DNA from 3 places in the Luteibacter sp. RCC_6_2 genome. Region 1 is predicted to be linked to each of the others. Evidence: riboswitches for the same ligand, from Rfam matches in the RefSeq annotation. Region 1 holds a riboswitch; each other region holds the start of a gene.
What was found. A riboswitch is a leader RNA that binds a small molecule or an ion and turns the genes downstream of it on or off. The one in region 1 is predicted to bind cobalamin.

Region 1 (6,078 bases):
CAACAAACCCACCATCGCACCTTCATGACCATCGCGATCGGCGAGGCGGTCCAGGGCGTAGAGCAGTCCACCGCACTCGGCGAGCAGCGGACGGCCTTCCTCGACGTGCGCGTGCAGATCGCGACGCAGGTCATCGCGTGCGGCGAGCGCGTCGATATGCAGTTCGGGATAACCGCCGGGCAACCAGGCCGCATCGCAATCGGGCAGCGGATCGCCGGCCACGGGCGAGAAGAACGACAGATCCGCGCCCGCGTCGCGCAGCACGTCGAGGTTGGCGGGATAGAGAAAGGCGAATGCCGCATCGCGTGCGATGGCTATGCGTACGCCGTCCAAGCGTACCGAAGGGACGGTCGCCGGCGGCGCATCGAAGACGACCGGGGGCGGCAACTCCACCGGCCCTTGCACCAGCAACGCATCCGCCAGCGCATCCAGTCGCGCATCGAGGTCGGCCAGTTCCGCCGCCGCGACCAGACCCAGGTGCCGCTCCGGCAAGGCCATGGCCGCATCGCGCGGCAAGGCGCCGTACCACGCCATGCCCGAGGGCAGGCTGTCGCGCAACAGTCCCGCGTGATACGCGCCACCCACGCGATTGGCGAGCACGCCTTGCACATGCAAGCCGGGGCGATAGCTCGCCAGTCCATGGGCCAGCGCGCCGAAAGTCTGCGCCATGGCGCTACCGTCGATCACCGCCATCACCGGCAGCCCAAAAACCATGGCCAGGTCCGCGCTCGATGGCGCACCGTCGAACAGGCCCATCACGCCCTCGACGAGAATCAGGTCCGCGTCGCCCGCGGCGGCATGAAGCCGTGCGCGAACGTCGTCGTCCCCACCCATCCAGGGATCGAGCTGGTACACCGGCGCCCCACTCGCACGCTCCAGGATCATCGGATCGAGGAAATCCGGCCCCGTCTTGAACACGCGCACGCGGCGTCCCTGCCGCGCATGGGCACGGGCGAGCGCGGCGGTGACACTGGTCTTGCCCTGCCCCGACGCAGGCGCGGAAACCAGTAGCGCGGGACAGGTACGGCTCACAGCTCGACGCCCTTCTGCGCGCGGATGCCCGCCTGGTAGGCATGCTTGACCACGCGCATCTCCGTGACGGTGTCGGCGGCGGCGACCAGTTCATCGGGTGCACCGCGGCCGGTGACGACGACATGCTGCCGTTCGGGCCGCAGGCGCAGCGCGTCCAGCACGCGGTCGAGTGGAATGTAGCGCTTCACCAGGGCGATGTTGAGCTCGTCGAGCAACACGAAGTCGTAGGCGGGGTCGCGAAGCATGCTCTCCGCCACCTCCCATGCAGCCATCGCCGCGGCCACGTCGCGCGCCTTGTCCTGGGTCTCCCAGGTGTAGCCCTCGCCCATGACGTGGTAATCCAGCGGTCCGTCCTCGAACATGCGGAAAAACGCCTCCTCGCCGGTGGAGAAACTGCCCTTGATGAACTGCACGACGCCACAGCGGAACCCATGGCCGAGCGATCGCGCCAGCATACCGAAGCCCGACGAACTCTTGCCCTTGCCGTTGCCGGTGTTCACCACCAGTACGCCGCGGTCGATCGTCGCCTTGGCGATACGCCGGTCTATCAGCTCCTTCTTGCGGCGCATCCGGTCCCGATGGCGAGCATCCTCGTCCATGTCCTGCCAGGGCACCGTGTCGTTCATGCGCTGGCCGTCTTGCCGTCGCCCGCGCGAGGCGCGAAGCGGAACACCAGGGCCTGGACCAGCTGGGCGGCGAGCACGTATCCGGCGGCGGCACGAACGAACAACGGCGCCCATTGGGCGAAACGCTGCACGTACTGGTCCATGTTCGGTTCGGTATAACGGCCACCCAGCCAGTAGAACGCGCCGTTGGAGATCGCATAGGAGAGCGTGGCGCCAACCACGATGCCCGCGAAGACGAGGGCGTGCGAGGCAAGCGATCCGTCGAAGCGTGGCGCCAGGAGACGCCCCGCATACCACAGCACCGCATACGCCAGCGGCAGGAACGAGTAAGCCACGGTGATGCAGAAGTCGCTCACCCCCGCATAGCTCACCGAGTACCAGTCGATCAGCACCGAAAGGGCGACGAAGCCGAGAAAGGCGAGGTGCTTGCGCAGGTAGAGACCACCCAGGAAGAACAACCCCATCGAGGCGTCGGGCAGGTGCAACGCGTCCCCGAAATGGGAGAAACGCGTGCCGATCATGAGCAAGGCGAACAAGGCGGCGACGGCGGTGAACAGGGGACGCGAAAGCGGTTTCATCGGATAGTCCTCGATGTGTGTGCGGTCATGAACGGGGCTGGTAGCGCAAGGTGAGCATCCAGTTGCGGCCCGGCTGGTTGAAGTAGCGGGCCGTCTCGTAGTGGCGGTCTAAGATGTTGTTGGCCGACAGTTCGACCTTCCAGGCCGCGTCGAAGGCATAGGCCATGCGCAGGTTGGTCAGCGCGTAGCCGCCGAGCCGATGGGCATTGGCGGTATCGTCGTAGCGGTAACCGGAAGCGAACACGCTCGCACCGGCGCTGAACGCGCCGAAGCTGCGATCGACATCGACATGCGCGGTGCGGCGCGCGCGACGCGGCAACAGGTTGCCGTGCGACGCATCGTCGCTATCGTCGTCCGGCTGCAACCACGTCGCGTTGCCGGCGAGGCGCCAGTCACCAAGGGTGGTGTCCGCCGCCAGTTCGACGCCGCGAATGCGCGAACGATCGATGTTGTTCGCCCCGCCAAAGGGAAACAACGGTCCGCTCAGGCCGGAGTCGAACACGATCAGGTGGTCGATCTTGTTCTGGAAGGCGTTGATCGACCAGTTGCCCCAGCCGGGCGTGCCGCGTACACCGAGTTCCCAGTTCCGCGAGGTCTCGGGGCCGAGGTCGGGGTTGCCGTAGTCGGGATAGTAGAGGTCGTTGAACGTCGGCGCCTTGAACGCGGTGCCATAGCTGCCCGTGACGCGCAGGGTCTTCGTCAGCGCGTAGCCGTACTGCAAGCTGCCGGTGGTCTTTCCTCCGAACTGGCTGTTCTCGTCGCGGCGCAGGCCGGCCTGTACCGAACTGGCTCCGAACTCCTGCTGCCACTGCGCGAACAACGCGTGATTGCGCCGCGCATCCACCAGATAGTCGGTATTGCCGACGACGCGATCGCGTTGCCAGTCGAAACCGAGCGTGGTGAGGCCGGCGGCGCCACCCACGCGGCCAAGGTCGGCCTGCACGGACGCGACGTCGCGATGCGTGTTGAACGTATCGGCGTAGACGCCGTTCTCGTAATCGGTGGAAAGGTCTTCACTGCGACCCAGGTTGGCCGTGAGCAGCACGTCCTGCGATGGCTTGTAGCGCAGGCGGCCGCCGACGACCTGGGTGGCCGATTCGGCGACGTTGCTGCTGGTGCCGTCGTAGTGGTTGCGTCCTTCCGTGCGCGTGGCGCTGGCGTCCGCATCCCATTGCTCGTCGAATCGCCAGCCACCCTTCAATGACAGTGCGTTGTCGCGGTAGCCGTCCTTGTCCGGTTCATAGGTGAAGCAGCCACCACCGCCCGGGCTGGGCTTGCCGCGGCAGGCGTTGATGCCGTCGGTCTGGTCGTGGCTCGCCTCCACCGCGTACCAACCCTGGGCACCCCTGCCGGCGAAGCCCGCCGAGCCACGCAGCGTGTCGTAACTGCCGACGCCCACGGAGAAGTGGGGAACGAAGCCGCCTTCGGGATGGCGGGTGAATATCTGGATGACGCCACCCAGGGCGTCGGAGCCATACAGGCTCGAATACGGGCCGCGCACGATCTCGATGCGCTCGATCTGGTCGACCGGGATATCCTGCAAGGCCGCGGTGCCCGAGGTGGCCGAGCCGATCTTCACGCCGTCCACCAAGACGAGCACGTGGTCGGCCTCGGTGCCGCGCAGGAACACCGAGGTGGCCTTGCCAGGCCCGCCGTTGTTGGCGATCGAGACGCCCGGCGTGCCGCGCAGCAGGTCGGCCAGCGATCGCGGCTGCAAGCGCTCGATCTCGGCCCGGTCGATCACCGTGGAGGCGGCGAGCACCTGGTTGAGGGTCTGGTCGGTGCGGCTGGCGGTGACGACGACCTGGTCGAGATCGGTGGACGCATCGGCGAAAGACACGGCCGGCGCGAGGAAGGCCAGCGCGATGGCGACCGCGAGGCTGGAGGAACGAAATGACACGGGGTGACTCCCTGCTCACCGCGCCTACCCGCGCGGCATGAATGGCGAGGGACGGGAATCGGGATGGCGGGGATCGCCGGCGGCGGAAGGCTGTCGGCCACCCACGACATGGCCCTCCGCCTGTCCGGTGTACCTCGAGGCCGGTCTCCGGGCTCGCGAGCGCAGGGAATCCTGCGGGGACGGCGCCTTCCCATGCCTTGGCACAGTGGCTCGATGCCGACCTTTTGCTCGCCTACCGTTGCGGGGGCAGCTCCGGAATGGCGGCGGCCCTTGGCAGGCCACGCACGTCACCGGATTCCCGTTTCAATCCGCGGCGCTGAAGCCGTGGATCACCTTGGGCGGCGACAGTGTATCCGAACGCGCGGCACGCTTGTCGCGCCAGCGCAGGAAGGGCCGCTCGACCGCGTAGTGGAGGACGGCGCCGCCGGCCAGGGTCGCGGTCGCATAGATGGCGAAACGCAGGAACCGATGGTCGGCCAACTGGCCGCCCAGGGCGGACTGCACGAGGTGGAAGACGCCCTTGTGGCTGAGGTAGAGACTGTAGGAGGCACGGGCCAGCCAGCCCGCACCCGGGATGTCCAGCCGCGCCAGCCACGTCTCCCCGCTGGCCGCGGCGACGAAGGCGGCCATCGCCAGCGCGATCAGTGGGTAACCGGCGACGCAGGGCCAGAACCCGGTGCGTGCACCGTCGAACAACACCAGCGCGGACGCGAGCAGGAGCACGCCGCCGAGGAGCACCCTGTTCGGCCGTGCACGCAACCCCGCCATGACCTGCGGCCAGTACACGCCGCACACCGCGAGCGCGACACCGGCCAGCAGTCCATCCAGGCGCGCCCATGTCGGGTAGTACAGGTAGCGCAGGTAGACGGTACCTGCGTTGTCATCCGCCGCTTGCGCCGGCGCGAACCAGTGCATCCACGACCATCCGCGAACGAGCATGCCGCCGACGACCACGACGGCGCATATGACGGCGAATTTCCACGCGGCCGGCTTGCGCGTCAGGGCGAAGGCGAGGATGGGAAACACGAGGTAGAAGTGCTCTTCCACGCAAAGCGACCACACGTGGGAGAAGGCGTAGTTCCCGCCGTTATCGAACAGCAGGTTGAAGGTGAAGGTGGGGAACTGCCACAGCGGTTGCATCCCCGGCGTTTCCCGCCACGCCGGCCACAGTACGTACAGTGCGAGCACGACGAGGAACGCCGGCAGGATGCGCACGGCACGTCGCCCGTAAAAGGCGGCGAAGTCGAGCCGGCCCGTGACGGCCAGGGATTTCAGCACCTGGGAACCGATGAGATAACCGCTGAGCACGAAGAACAGGTCGACGCCCATCCAACCTGACTGTTCGAGTTTCGAGAAGCCTTCGCCGAGGCCGCCGACGAGGTAGCCATGGAAAAGCATCACCCAGGCGATGGCGATGGCGCGGAGCGAATCGAGGCCTGGCGTTCGATGCATGGATTTCCCCCTGTTGGCCTGGGCATGGTGAAGCCGCCAGCGGCGGGACCGGGGGCCTCTTCATGGCATTCCCGGGGCAAATGCGGGTGGCCCCTGCCGTGGAGACCGACGGGCCGCGTCCCACCGCGCTATGATCGCCACGCGCACGGGCACCGGGGGAGGTGGTCCGGCGTCTCATCAAGGGGCAAACATGTCTGACGTTATCGATTTCCTGGAACGCATGGGTGGCGACGCCACGTTACGCGCCGCCGGCACGGCTGAACTGGCCCGTGAGCTGGACGAGGCCGCCGTCGATGGCGCGTTGGCCGCCGCGATTCTCGCCGGTGACGAGAAAGCGCTGCGCGACCGCGTCGCGCCGGGCACCTTCAACAGCATCCAGCTCGGCGACACGCCGCAGAACGAGGACGACTCCGAAGCGCCTGCGAAGGACGCACCCGAAACACCCGACGTCCCCGATCCCTCCGACGCCTGAGCGCGAGGCCACGGTGGC
Region 2 (6,078 bases), on a different contig from region 1:
TGGCCACGGCCTCGCCGTTCTCGTAGCGCAGGGTGACCTGGCTCTTCGCGTCCGGGCGCAGCCACGGCAGCGGCGAGTTCTTCTTCTTGCGGACCTTGGTCTGCTGCTCGACGAGGCGGTGCGCGTAGTGGATCGCCGCCGGCATGTATTCGCTGGTCTCGTTCGTGGCATAGCCGAACATCAGGCCCTGGTCGCCCGCGCCCTGTTCTTCCGGCTTCTTGCGGTCGACGCCCTGGTTGATGTCCGGGGACTGCTTGCCGATCAGGTTCAGCACGCCGCAGGTCTCGCCGTCGAAACCGACTTCCGAGCTGTCGTAGCCGATGTCGAGGATGACCTTGCGGGTCAGCGCCTCGAGGTCGATCCACGCGCTGGTGGTGATCTCGCCCGCGACGATGGCGACGCCGGTCTTCACCAGCGTCTCGCAGGCCACGCGAGCGCGCGGGTCCTGGGCCAGGATGGCGTCCAGAACGGCGTCGGAGATCTGGTCGGCGATTTTGTCCGGATGGCCTTCGGAGACCGACTCGGAGGTGAAGAGGTAGTTGCTCATCGCGGGGATATATCCTTCTTTACGGATAAAGAGATAAAGGGCGCGCCATGATACACGCCTCCGGGTCGGTTTGCAGGGGGAAGGGTAGCGCCCGGGAGTGACGATTGCATGGATGTTCAGGGCGCGCCCACCGGCCCGCGCCAGGTCAGGCGGCCGCGCCCAGCCGTTGGCGTGCCGCCTTCGCCACCGTGACCATGGCCTTCAGCGCCGCGGCGACCTCGGGCCAGTCGCGGGTCTTGAGGCCGCAATCGGGGTTCACCCAGAGCTGGTCGGGACGCAACACCTGCAGCGCGCGGGCAAGCAGGCCGGCCATCTCGCCCTCGGTGGGAACGCGGGGGGAGTGGATGTCGTAGACGCCGGGGCCGATGCCGTTCGGGTACTGGAACCGTGTGAAGGCATCGAGCAGTTCCATCCGCGAGCGGCTGGTTTCGATGGAGATCACGTCGGCATCCATCGCCGCGACCGCCTCGATGATGTCGTTGAACTCCGAGTAGCACATGTGGGTGTGCACCTGGGTCGCGTCACTGACGCCACCGGCGGTGATGCGGAACGCCTCCACCGCCCACGCGAGATAGCCGCCCCACTCGGCGCGACGCAGCGGCAGGCCTTCGCGCAAGGCGGGTTCGTCGATCTGTACGATGCCGATGCCCGCTCCTTCGAGATCGCGCACCTCGTCGCGCAAGGCGAGTGCGATCTGCCGGCAGACATCGGCGCGGGGCAGGTCGTCGCGCACGAACGACCATTGCAGCATCGTCACCGGACCGGTGAGCATGCCCTTCATCGGTTTTTTCGTCAGCGATTGCGCGAACGCGGACCAGGCCACGGTCATCGGCGCGGGCCGTGCCACGTCGCCATAGACGATCGGAGGCTTCACGCAGCGCGAGCCGTAGCTCTGCACCCAGCCGAATGACGTAAAGGCATAGCCGTCGAGTTGTTCGCCGAAATACTCGACCATGTCGTTGCGTTCGGGCTCGCCATGGACGAGCACGTCGATATCGGCCTCCTCCTGGAACGCGACGGCGCGACGCACTTCATCGCGCAGGATGGCGTCATACGCCTCGTCGTCCAGTTTGCCTGCGCGATGCGCGGCGCGGGCGACGCGGAGGGTCGCGGTCTGCGGAAACGAACCGATGGTCGTCGTCGGCAGGTCCGGCAGGCCGAATCGTTCACGCTGCACGGCCGCGCGGAACGGATACCCCGAGCGGCGGCGGCCGAACTGCGCCGTGAGCTGGCGAACGCGTTTGCGTACCTCGTCACGCACGACCCCGGGCGCGTCCTGTCGCCCGGCGATCAGCATGGCCTGGTGCGCGAGCGCTTGCCGGGCGACCTCGTCGCCCTGGACGGCGTCGGCGTAGCGGCGTAGTTCGGCGATTTTCTGCCGGGCGAACGACAACCATGTCGCGAGACTTCCCGGCAGGCGTTTTTCCTCGTTGGCGTCCAACGGTACGTGCAGCAAGGAGCAAGACGTCGACAACCATAAGCGCTCGTCGCCAAGGCGATCACGTAGCGTCTGTATGCGGGGAAGGATGATCGACGGATCGCTCAACCAGATGTTGCGTCCGTCGAGCACACCCGCCGAGAGGACACGGTCGGCCGGCAACGCGGCGAGCACCGCGTCGAGTTGCTCCGGTGCACGTACGAGATCGACGTGCAGGCCGGCGACGGGCAGCGACATGGCGAGTTCGAGATTGCCGTCGAGTGGACCGAAGTAAGTCGCGACCAGTACGCGTAGCCGCGACTGCGTGGCGATCCACGCATAGGCGCGGCGAAAGGCATCACGCGTGGCATCGTCGAGATCGAGCGCCAGTACGGGCTCGTCCACCTGCACCCACCCGGCACCTTCGTCGGCAAGGGCGTCGAGCACGCCGAGCCAGGCGGGTAGGAGCGCATCGAGGAGTGCCAACGGGTCGCTGCCATCGGCCGCCTTGGCGAGGTACAGGAAGGTGATCGGGCCGAGCAGTACCGGACGTGCGATATGTCCCGCCGCGACCGCTTCGCGATATTCGCCCACCACCTTGCCGGGCCGGGCGGCGAACCTCTGGCCCGCCGACACTTCGGGGACGATGTAGTGGTAATTGGTGTCGAACCACTTGGTCATTTCAAGCGCGGGCAGGTCGACGCGATCGTCCTGCCTGCCGCGTGCCATGGCGAAGTAGCCGCCCAGCGGATCGATATCGTGAAGCGGTCGGTAGCGTTCGGGAATGGCGTCCACCATGACCGCCGCATCGAGCACGTGGTCGTAGAGCGAGAAATCATTCACTGGAACGCTGTCGGCACCCGCGTCCCGGGCGAGCGCCCAGTGTCGCAAGCGCAATTCACGGGCGATATCGAGTAGTTCTTCGGTGCCGATGTTTCCCTTCCAATGACTTTCGAGCGCGCGCTTGAGCTCGCGGCGGCGACCGATACGGGGAAAACCGGGGTAGGTGACGTGTGGCATGACTGTTCCTCTTCGCAAAGAAAGAGGAGGGAAGGGCGGCTTGTCGCATGACACGGACGTCGCCCGGTAACCCCATGGGCGATGCCTGGGTCATGAGGGTTTGCCGTCGACCTTCGCCCCCGCGGGCGAACCGGGCCGCGTCCCGGAAGGAGGCGACGGCCCAGGCCGGACGGAGCGACGCACCCATGACGGCGCGTTCGTTCCGGCTGGCGGCAGGTCTTCGGGCTCGTGGATGTGACGCCGGGGCGTCTCCTCCCCCGCCGCTTCCCGGATCGCCATCGATCCAGTGCCTGTGACGGGTTCGTCTCCACATACCGCTGCGGGGCAGCGCCGGATTCCCACCGGCTTCCCTCTTAGCTTTATCTTCCTATTCGAATAGAAAGATAAAGACCGCTAACGAGCGGCAAATTAGCCCTCTGGACGTCCAAAGTCAATGCGGGGGAGGGACAGTGGTCGCTTATTCGAAGCCTGCGACGGGATGCGGGCCGTAGGCGGCTTCCAACGTCGCCGTCTCTTCCGGGCTCAGCACGAGATCGATCGCCGCCACGGCGTCGTCGAGGTGATGGGGCTTGGAAGCGCCCACGATGGGTGCGGTGATGCCATTGCGGTGAGCGACCCATGAGAGGGCGACCTGCGCTCGCGGCACGCCGCGCTCCTCGGCGACCTTCTTCACCGCCGCGACGATCGCCTTGTCCGACTCGGCGGTCGCGTTGTACAGCGTGCTGCCGAAGACGTCGCTCTCCTGGCGGGTGCTGGTTTCGTCCCAGTCGCGCGTGAGGCGGCCGCGTGCCAGCGGGCTCCACGGGATGACCGCGATGCCCTGGTCGATGCAGAACGGAATCATCTCGCGCTCTTCCTCCCGCTGGAGCAGGTTGTAGTGGTCCTGCATGCTCACGAACTCGGTCCAGCCGTGGAGCCGAGAGGTGTAGACCATCTTCGCGAATTGCCATGCATACATGGACGACGCGCCGAGGTAGCGCACTTTTCCCGCCTTCACCAGGTCGTGCAGCGCTTCGAGCGTCTCTTCGACCGGCGTGGTGTGATCGGCGCGGTGGATCTGCAGAAGGTCGATGTAATCGGTGCCCAGACGCTGAAGGCTGTCGTCGACGGAATGGAAGATGGCCTTGCGCGAAAGACCGCCGCCATTGGGCCCCTTGCGCCAGTGGAAGTAGGTCTTCGTGGCGATCACGACTTCGTCGCGCCTCGCGAAATCCTTCAGCGCGCGCCCGACGATTTCCTCGGACGTGCCATCGGAATACGCGTTCGCGGTATCGAAGAAATTGATCCCGAGATCGAGCGCCTTGCGGATGAAGGGGCGGCTTTGTTCCTCGTCGAGCGTCCAGGCGTGGTTGCCGCGCTCGGGCACGCCGTAAGTCATGCAGCCAAGGACCAGGGGGGAAATGTCCAGGCCGGTACGGCCGAGTTTGACGTAGCGCATGCGGGACTCCAAGACACGTATGGATGGGGCGGTATCCGGACCCGGATACATCGGTAACCACATACTGTAAATGTCGGCAGCCCCGTCGATCATGACAATCGCGTCATGTGAAAGGCGAGCATCACGACACGGAAGCGAAGGTACCGGGTCCCCTTGAAACCGACCCAGGCGTCCCTATCTAGGAGCCCAACGCGAAGACGACGCACCTTGCCGGTCAACCGGCCCGGGCGTAGCATTCGCCTCCTGTCACGAGAGCCAAGCCATGTTCCGCTGCAAGCACGATTTGATGCACGTCCCACCGATCGCCCCATGGGCGCGTCGCGGGTGCGCGCGTTCCGTGCCTGGCGGAGCTTCGTCGTAAGACGTCGCACCGGCTGCCAGGAACACCGAAAGCACCCGCAAGGGTGCTTTTTTTTGTCTCGAATTTCCTTGTGAACCCACCTTTTGGAGCAGCGTGCCATGAAGAACTGCCGCGACCCCCGATCCTGACCGTCCCGCTCAGCCAGGGGCGGCGGTAAACGGATCGGGGAGTGCCTCGCTCGAGATGACATCCGAGCCCCTGGCGACCCCATCAGGAACTGTTAGCCATGAGTACCACCCGCGAAACCCAGATCCCCGTCGGCCGTTGGCGCAACCTCGGCATCATCGCGCACGTCGACGCGGGCAAGACCACGCTCACCGAACGCCTGCTCTACAAGACCGGCACGATCCACCGTACCGGCGAGGTGCACGATGGCGCCACCACCACCGATCACATGGAACTCGAGCGCGAGCGTGGCATCACGATCGGCGCCGCTGCCGTGCGCGCGAACTGGACGCCGGAAGGCGGCCAGCCGCATCGCCTGACCCTGATCGATACGCCGGGACACATCGACTTCGCGATCGAGGTCGAGCGCTCGCTGCGCGTGCTCGATGGTGCCGTCACCGTGTTCTCCGGCGTGGCCGGCGTGCAGCCGCAATCCGAAACCGTCTGGCATCAGGCGCGCCGGCACGGCGTGCCGCTGATGGCGTTCGTCAACAAGATGGACCGCCCGGGAGCGGACTTCGATGCGGTGGTCGGGCAGATGCGCGACAAGCTCGGTGCGAACCCATGGGTGGTGGCGCGCCCGATCGTCGAAGGCGAACACATGACGGGCCTCGTCGACCTCGTGGCGGAACGCACCTGGCGTTTCGACGAGGCCGGCACGCGCGCGGTCCAACCGTGGACGGAGAGCGAACGCGCGGTGTATGCGGACGCGCGTGCCGAACTCGTGGCCGCCGTGGCCGATCGTGACGACACGCTGGCCGAGCTCTGGCTCGCCGAGCAGCCGATCGACGCGGCGGCGCTCACGGCGGCGCTTCGACGCGGCACGCTCGCGGGTGCCGGCTCGCCGGTACTTCCGGGCTCGGCGTTCCGCAACGTCGGCATCGAACCGCTGCTGGATGCGTTCGTCGCGTACCTGCCGTCGCCGCTGGATCGTCCGGCCGTGGTCGGCCATACCGACGAAGGCGACCTGATGGTCGCGCCCGATGCGGACGCGCCGTTGGCGGCGCTCGTCTTCAAGGTGGTCAACCAGGCGCACGGTCCGCTGGCCTTTATCCGGGTGTACTCGGGCCGGTTGAGCGTCGGCGACGCCGTGTGGCGTAGCGGTACCGATCGTGTGCAGCGGATCGGCC
Region 3 (6,078 bases), on a different contig from region 1:
TGTTGCCTTTGTCCGCCGTGATCTTCGGCGCGAGGTTGTACGTGATGTCCGCCGATTCCAGCTGGTTCTGATGGGTGACCGCGCTGGGCACCGCGACCGGCGCGATCTTCGCCACGGCCGACAACGGGATCATCGTGCCCACCCCGTTCTTCACGTAGGTGTTGAGCAAGGCGTCTGGGCTCAACGTCTGCGCGGCCGCGGCCGTCAACACCACCCAATACTGGTTGATGTCCGAGTAGATGATGGAGACCTGGCGCTGGCCGAAGGCGTTGAACAACGCCGAGTCGATCATGCCCATGCCTACCTGGAGGCGCGAGGCCGCGTCGCGGTCGACCTTCACCATCTGCTGCTTGCCGACGATGTCGAAGTCGCTGCCGACGTCGCGGAACTCCTTCATGTTGCGCATCTGGCGCACGAGCTTCAGTGCCCACGGCTGCAGGTCTTCGCCGCTGGTGCTGATCAGCTGGAACGAATACTGGCCGCGATTGCTGTTGCCGCCACCGCCGCCCAGGAACTGCACGGGATTCATGAAGACCTGGACATCGGAGAACTTCTCGTACTCCTTGCCCAGCCTGTCCATGATCTCCTTGATCGATTCCTTGCGCTGGCCGGGACCGTTACCTTTCGGCTTGAGGTCGATGAACATCAGGCCCTGGTTGCCCACGGCGCCACCGTTGTCGCCGCCGAGGATCGTCGTGACGTCGGCCACCGTGCTGTCGTTCTGCATCAGATCGCCGACGCGCTTCAGGCGGCGCGTCATCTCGTCCGGCGAAATGTTGGCGTCGGCACTGATCTGCGCCTGCAGCATGCCGGTGTCCTCGTCGGGCATGAAGTTGCCACCGGCCGTCTTGACCACGGCGATGGCCAGCACGACCGTCGCGGCGAGCAGGATCAAGGGCTGCCAGCGCATCAGGCGGCGGTGGCGCATCGCCCAGTCGAGCGCGCGCTGGTAAACCCCGAGGAAGCCCCGGTCGAAACGCTCCAGCGCCAGCTCCCAACGGCTCGCCTTGCGGTCGGGCGCGTCATGCTTGAGGTAGTGCGCGCACAAGGCCGGGGTCAGCGTCAGCGACACCACCGCCGAGATCAGCACGGCCGCGGCGAGCGTCACCGAGAACTCGCGGAGCAGCTTGGTGATCATGTTGTTGCCGAACAGCAGCGGCGCGAACACCGCCACCAGCGACAGCGTGATGGAGATCACCGTGAAACCGATCTCGCGCACGCCTTCCAGCGCCGCGGCCATGGGTTTCGCACCGTTCTCCATGTGCCGGACGATGTTCTCGATGACCACGATGGCGTCATCGACGACGAAGCCGATACAAAGCACCAGCGCCATCAGCGACATCGTGTTCAGCGTATAGCCGAGCGTCCACATCACCACGAAGGCACCGGCCAGCGACAGCGGCACGCTGAGCGTGGCGATCATCGTCGGTCCCAGGCGGCGCAGGAACACCAGCATCACCATGATGACCATGACGATACTGATCATCAGCGCGACCTTGACCTCGTGCAGCGCGGACTGCGTGGTCTGGGTCAGGTCGAAGATCGGCGTGACCTTCGCGTCCGCCGGCAGCAGCGCCTGGAACCGTGGCAAGGCCGCCCGGATGGCTTCCGCCGTGGCGATGGAGTTCGCCTCGGGGCGCTTGCTGATCTGCATGGTGACCGAGCGCTCGCCCTGGAACCACGCGGCCTGGAACTGGTCCTGCTGGCCGCTGTGGACATTGGCGATGTCCGAGAGCCGTACCGGCACCCCGTCACGCATGGCGATCAGGATGTTGGCGAAGTCCTTCGGGTCGCGCAGGCCGTCGTTCGCGATCACCGTCATCTGCGTCTCGCCATCGGAGAGCACGCCCTGCGGCGAGTTCACGTTGGCCGCCTGCAAGGCGTTGGAGACGTCGTTCGCGGTCAGCCGCTTCGCCGCCAGGGCGTTCGTGTCCAGTTCGATGCGGACCGCATGGGGCGTGCCGCCGAACACCTGTACGCGCGAGACGCCGTCGATCTGCGCCACCGCCGGGCGGATCAGCGTGTCGACCACGTCATAGAGCTTGTCCGGTGGCATGGTCTTCGAGGTCATCGCGACCAGCAGCACCGGGATCTGGCCCGTGTCGAACTTGAAGTACTGCGGTGGCGAGGGCATGCCGGCCGGGAGGTCGGCGGCCGCCGCATTGATCGCGGCCTGCACGTCGCGGGCGGCGGCGTCGGTCGAGCGGTCCATGTTGAAGCGGACGCGGACGAAGCCGGAGTTCTCCGTGCTGTTGGAGTACATCTGGTCGACGCCCGGGATCTGGCCCAGGTGGCGCTCCAGCGGCGCGATGACCGTCGATGCCATGGTCTGCGCGTTGGCGCCGGGCATCTGCGCCTGGATAAAGACCGCCGGCACCTCGATCGAAGGCAACGCGGCGACGCCCAGCAGCATGTATGCGATCGCGCCGGCGAGGGTCAGGCCCGCCGCGAGCAACGAGGTGCCGATCGGCCGGCGAATGAATGGTGCAAAAAAGTTCACGACACTTCCTGTGATCGCGGGAAGGCTCCCCGCGCCCGCGAACTTTATGACGTTCCGCTGGTTTCGTCGCGTGTGCCTTTAGTGGGGGCCCTGCCGGAAGGCAGGGGTGCCCCGTTCATGCGGCGAGCGCGTCAGTGGCCGGGTGCGTAGCGAACGGTCAGGTAGACCGTTCGCCCCAACTGGTTGTAAAACGCCGCCGTTTCGTAGCGCTTGTCCGCGACGTTGGCGACGCGACCCTGCACGCTCCAGTCGGTGTCCAGGTGCCAGGTCGCCCGGAGGTCGGCCGTGGCGTAGCCGCCGAGCCGGCGGGTGTTGGCCGCGTCGTCGTAGCTGTACCCGGCCGCGTAGACCGAGCCGCCGACGGTGAAGCGGCCGAGGTCCTTGTCGAGGTCGACCCGTGCGGTGCGCTCGGGACGGCGCGCCAGCAGGTTGTCCTCTTGCACGCCCGAGTCGCGGTTCTTCGGCTGCTGGAGGGTGGCATAGGCCCGCAGGTGCCAACCGTCGACGTCGGCGCCGAGCTGTCCTTCCAGCCCACGAATGCGCGCCTTGCTCACGTTCACCGGCAGGAAGTTCGCATCGAAGCCGATCAGGTCGTCGACCGTGGTCTGATAGGCGTTCACCGCCCAGTTCCAGATGCCCGGCCGCGCCGAGAGGCCGATCTCGGCCGTGCGCGAGGTTTCCGGCTTCAGGTTCACCGGCGCGCCGTAAGGGTAGAACTCATCGTTGAACGTCGGCGCATGGAAAGCCGTGCCGTACGAGGCGGTGATCTTCATGCCGTTGTCGAAACGGAACCCATAGGCCGCCGAGCCGGTCGTGTGGTTGCCGAACTGGGTGTTGTGGTCGTGGCGTGCCGACAGCTGGATCTCGTGCGGGCCGAACAGGCCCTGGTAGAGCGCGAACACGCCCGTGTTGTTGCGCGAGTCCTTCAGATAATCCGTATCGCTCTTCAGCTTTTCCTGCTGGAAGTCGACGCCCGCGCTCAGCGTCTGGTCCTTCGCGAGCGTGAAGTCGTTCTGCCAGGACGCCTGGTTGCGCTTCGAATAGAGGTAGCCGACGCGGGCCTTGTCCACGCCGTAATGGACGAAGTCGAGGGTCTTGTCGGCACCATTGAGGTAATTGTCGGCGCGGTCCTGGTTCTGGCCGAGGCTGAGCGACATGCGCCAGTTCGACAGCACGTCGAACGCCAGCTTCGCGCCGGCCACCTGCTGCGAGCGGCGGGTGAGGTTCTGGAAGTCGCCGTCGTATTCGATGTCGCCCTTGCTGCGCAGCCAGCTGCCGGTCAGTTCCGTGCCGTCGTCCCAGCGATAGCCGCCGGACAGCGCGCCGTTATAGGTGCGGGAGGCATCGTGGTCCGGTTCGTCGGTGAAGCAGCCGGCGAAGGCGGTGGCGGCACCTATGCGGCAGGCGTTGATGCCGGCCGTGTACTGCCCGCCCAGGCTGGCGTTGTACCAGCCGTGCTGGCTGCCACCGGACACGCCCACCTGGCCTGCCGAATAGCCATGGCTGCCACCGGTCACCGAGAGCGTCGGCGTGGGGGCTTCGCCGGCCTGGCCATGGCGGGTGAAGATCTGGATCACGCCGCCGATGGCGTCGGAGCCGTACAGCGCGGAACGCGGGCCACGGACGATCTCGATGTGATCGATCTGTTCCACGGGAAGCTGCTCGTAGGCGGGCAAGCCCGCACCCACGGTGCCCACGCGGACGCCGTCCAGCAGCACCAGGGTGTGCGACGAGTTGGTGCCGCGCATGAACAACGATGTCTGCTGGCCGATGCCGCCGGCATTGGCGATCGTCACGCCCGGCAAACCGGTGAGCAGGTCCTGCACGCTCACCGGCTGCAGGCGCTCGATGTCCTCGCGGGTGATCAGGGTGACCGGCGCGAGCACCTCGTCCAGTGGCGTGGCGGCGCGATTGGCGGTCACCACGACCGGGTCGAGCCGGTCGGGCGCCGCTTCGTCGGCGGCGTGGGCCGCGGCGATGGACGACAGCAGGGCCGCCGCGAGCAGGGTCTTCTTCATGGAACCGTCTTCCTCAGCCGCCAGGCGGCAATGCGCGAAGGGCGCTCGAGGAGGACGTGCGACGAACGGCGAACGGGCGGGAACCCGGTGGCTGCCCGGATCCGCCCTCCGCGAATCGACCGAAACAGGGACGCCCGCCACAGGGGGCGGGACGTTCATCGGGCCGGTCTCCGGACTCGCGCCAGCCACCCATGGGGTGGCGGAACCGGTGCCTTCCCGCTTGCGCAGTGGCGTGGGCCGGTTCCATGAGAAAGGTCTGACGACCTGCCCCGATGGACGCTTACCGTTGCGGGGGCAGTGCCGGCCTTGCCACGACGTGGTGCACCGGCTTCCCGTTTCATCCTCTCCGGCCTTGGCCGGTCGGGACACCCGAACCGGCCGATGGTACCGGGCGGGCTCCGAACTGTCACGGATACTTAACGGAATTCTTAACATGCACTTGACGTGCGCAAAATAATTCGATTACAACCGCAACCGATAGCCGTCGGGCGCAATTACTTGCGCACGGGGAGCATGAGCAGCCAGGCCGCATCCCGGGGGGGATGGGTACCGGAGGCCCATGAGACGGCGTCAAACGAGCTCGGCCACCTCTTGTGGCCGGCTTACTTTGCTGTTTATCGGGGAGACAAGACATGCAACGTTCCACCAAGCGTACCGGCGTACTGCGCCGATCGACCCTTTGCACCGCGCTCGCCCTCTGCTTCGCCAGCGGCGCCGTGCTCGCCCAGTCCAATGCTTCCGGTGTCGTCTTCGGCCGCGTCGCGCAGCCTGAAGGCGCCGTCGTCCACCTGCAGAACCTGGATACCGGCCTGACCCGCGATGTCGGCGTCGATGCCGATGGCCGCTACCGCGCCAGTTCGCTGCCGGTCGGTCGCTACAAGGTCACCGTGGAACGCGGCGGCCAGACCGTCGAGACCCGCAACGACGTGCAGGTCGCGCTCGGCGGCGGCGTGGATGTGTCCTTCGCCGGCTCCGCCACGACGACCGAGGCGCAGAACCTCGAAGGGGTGCAGGTCACGGGCAACGCGTTGCCGGCCATCGACGTGTCGTCGGTGGACTCCCGTACCGTACTGACCTCACAACAGTTGCAGAAAATTCCCCTGGCGCGCGACGTTACCGCTGCGGCGCTGCTCGCGCCGGGCGTCGTCGCCGGCGATGCGCGTTACGGCAACGTCGCTTCGTTCGGTGGCGCTTCCGCCTCCGAAAACCAGTACTACATTAACGGTTACTCGGTCACCAACGCATTGACCGGCCTCGGCTTCACCAGTCTTCCGTTCGACGCGATCGACCAGCAGCAGATCTACACCGGTGGTTACGGCGCGGAATACGGCCGTTCGACGGGTGGCGTGATCAACATCGTGACCAAGCGCGGTGGTAACGAGTGGAAAGGCGGCGTCGGTCTGTACGTGACGCCGCAAGGCCTGCGTCAGACCCCGCGCAGCATCTATCGCGAAGACGGCACGCTCTGGCAGGACCGCAAGCGCAACAAGAGCACCGATGTGCAGTACACGGGCTATGTGAGCGGTCCGCTGATCAAGGACAAGTTGTTCCTGTTCGCAG

Region 2: it holds a riboswitch for cobalamin, as region 1 does, so the genes downstream of both, metE (5-methyltetrahydropteroyltriglutamate--homocysteine S-methyltransferase) here and btuB (TonB-dependent vitamin B12 receptor) in region 1, are expected to answer to the same signal.
Region 3: it holds a riboswitch for cobalamin, as region 1 does, so the genes downstream of both, AB6730_RS14375 (TonB-dependent receptor domain-containing protein) here and btuB (TonB-dependent vitamin B12 receptor) in region 1, are expected to answer to the same signal.

What each region holds. Positions count from the first base shown of each region.
Region 1 covers NZ_JBFUPQ010000003.1:145,577-151,654, reverse strand. Annotated here, with positions in the region: gene AB6730_RS04030 (cobyrinate a,c-diamide synthase) at 1-1,032, opposite strand, end outside; gene cobO (cob(I)yrinic acid a,c-diamide adenosyltransferase) at 1,029-1,631, opposite strand; gene AB6730_RS04020 (hypothetical protein) at 1,655-2,236, opposite strand; gene btuB (TonB-dependent vitamin B12 receptor) at 2,262-4,136, opposite strand; cobalamin riboswitch at 4,257-4,488, opposite strand; partial or broken gene AB6730_RS04010 (acyltransferase family protein) at 4,506-5,588, opposite strand; gene AB6730_RS04005 (hypothetical protein) at 5,779-6,060, shown strand.
Region 2 covers NZ_JBFUPQ010000004.1:134,810-140,887, forward strand. Annotated here, with positions in the region: gene metK (methionine adenosyltransferase) at 1-547, opposite strand, end outside; gene metE (5-methyltetrahydropteroyltriglutamate--homocysteine S-methyltransferase) at 693-2,984, opposite strand; cobalamin riboswitch at 3,178-3,394, opposite strand; gene AB6730_RS05500 (aldo/keto reductase) at 3,442-4,422, opposite strand; gene fusA (elongation factor G) at 5,010-6,078, shown strand, end outside.
Region 3 covers NZ_JBFUPQ010000012.1:150,097-156,174, reverse strand. Annotated here, with positions in the region: gene AB6730_RS14380 (efflux RND transporter permease subunit) at 1-2,500, opposite strand, end outside; gene AB6730_RS14375 (TonB-dependent receptor domain-containing protein) at 2,632-4,518, opposite strand; cobalamin riboswitch at 4,662-4,906, opposite strand; gene AB6730_RS14370 (carboxypeptidase regulatory-like domain-containing protein) at 5,151-6,078, shown strand, end outside.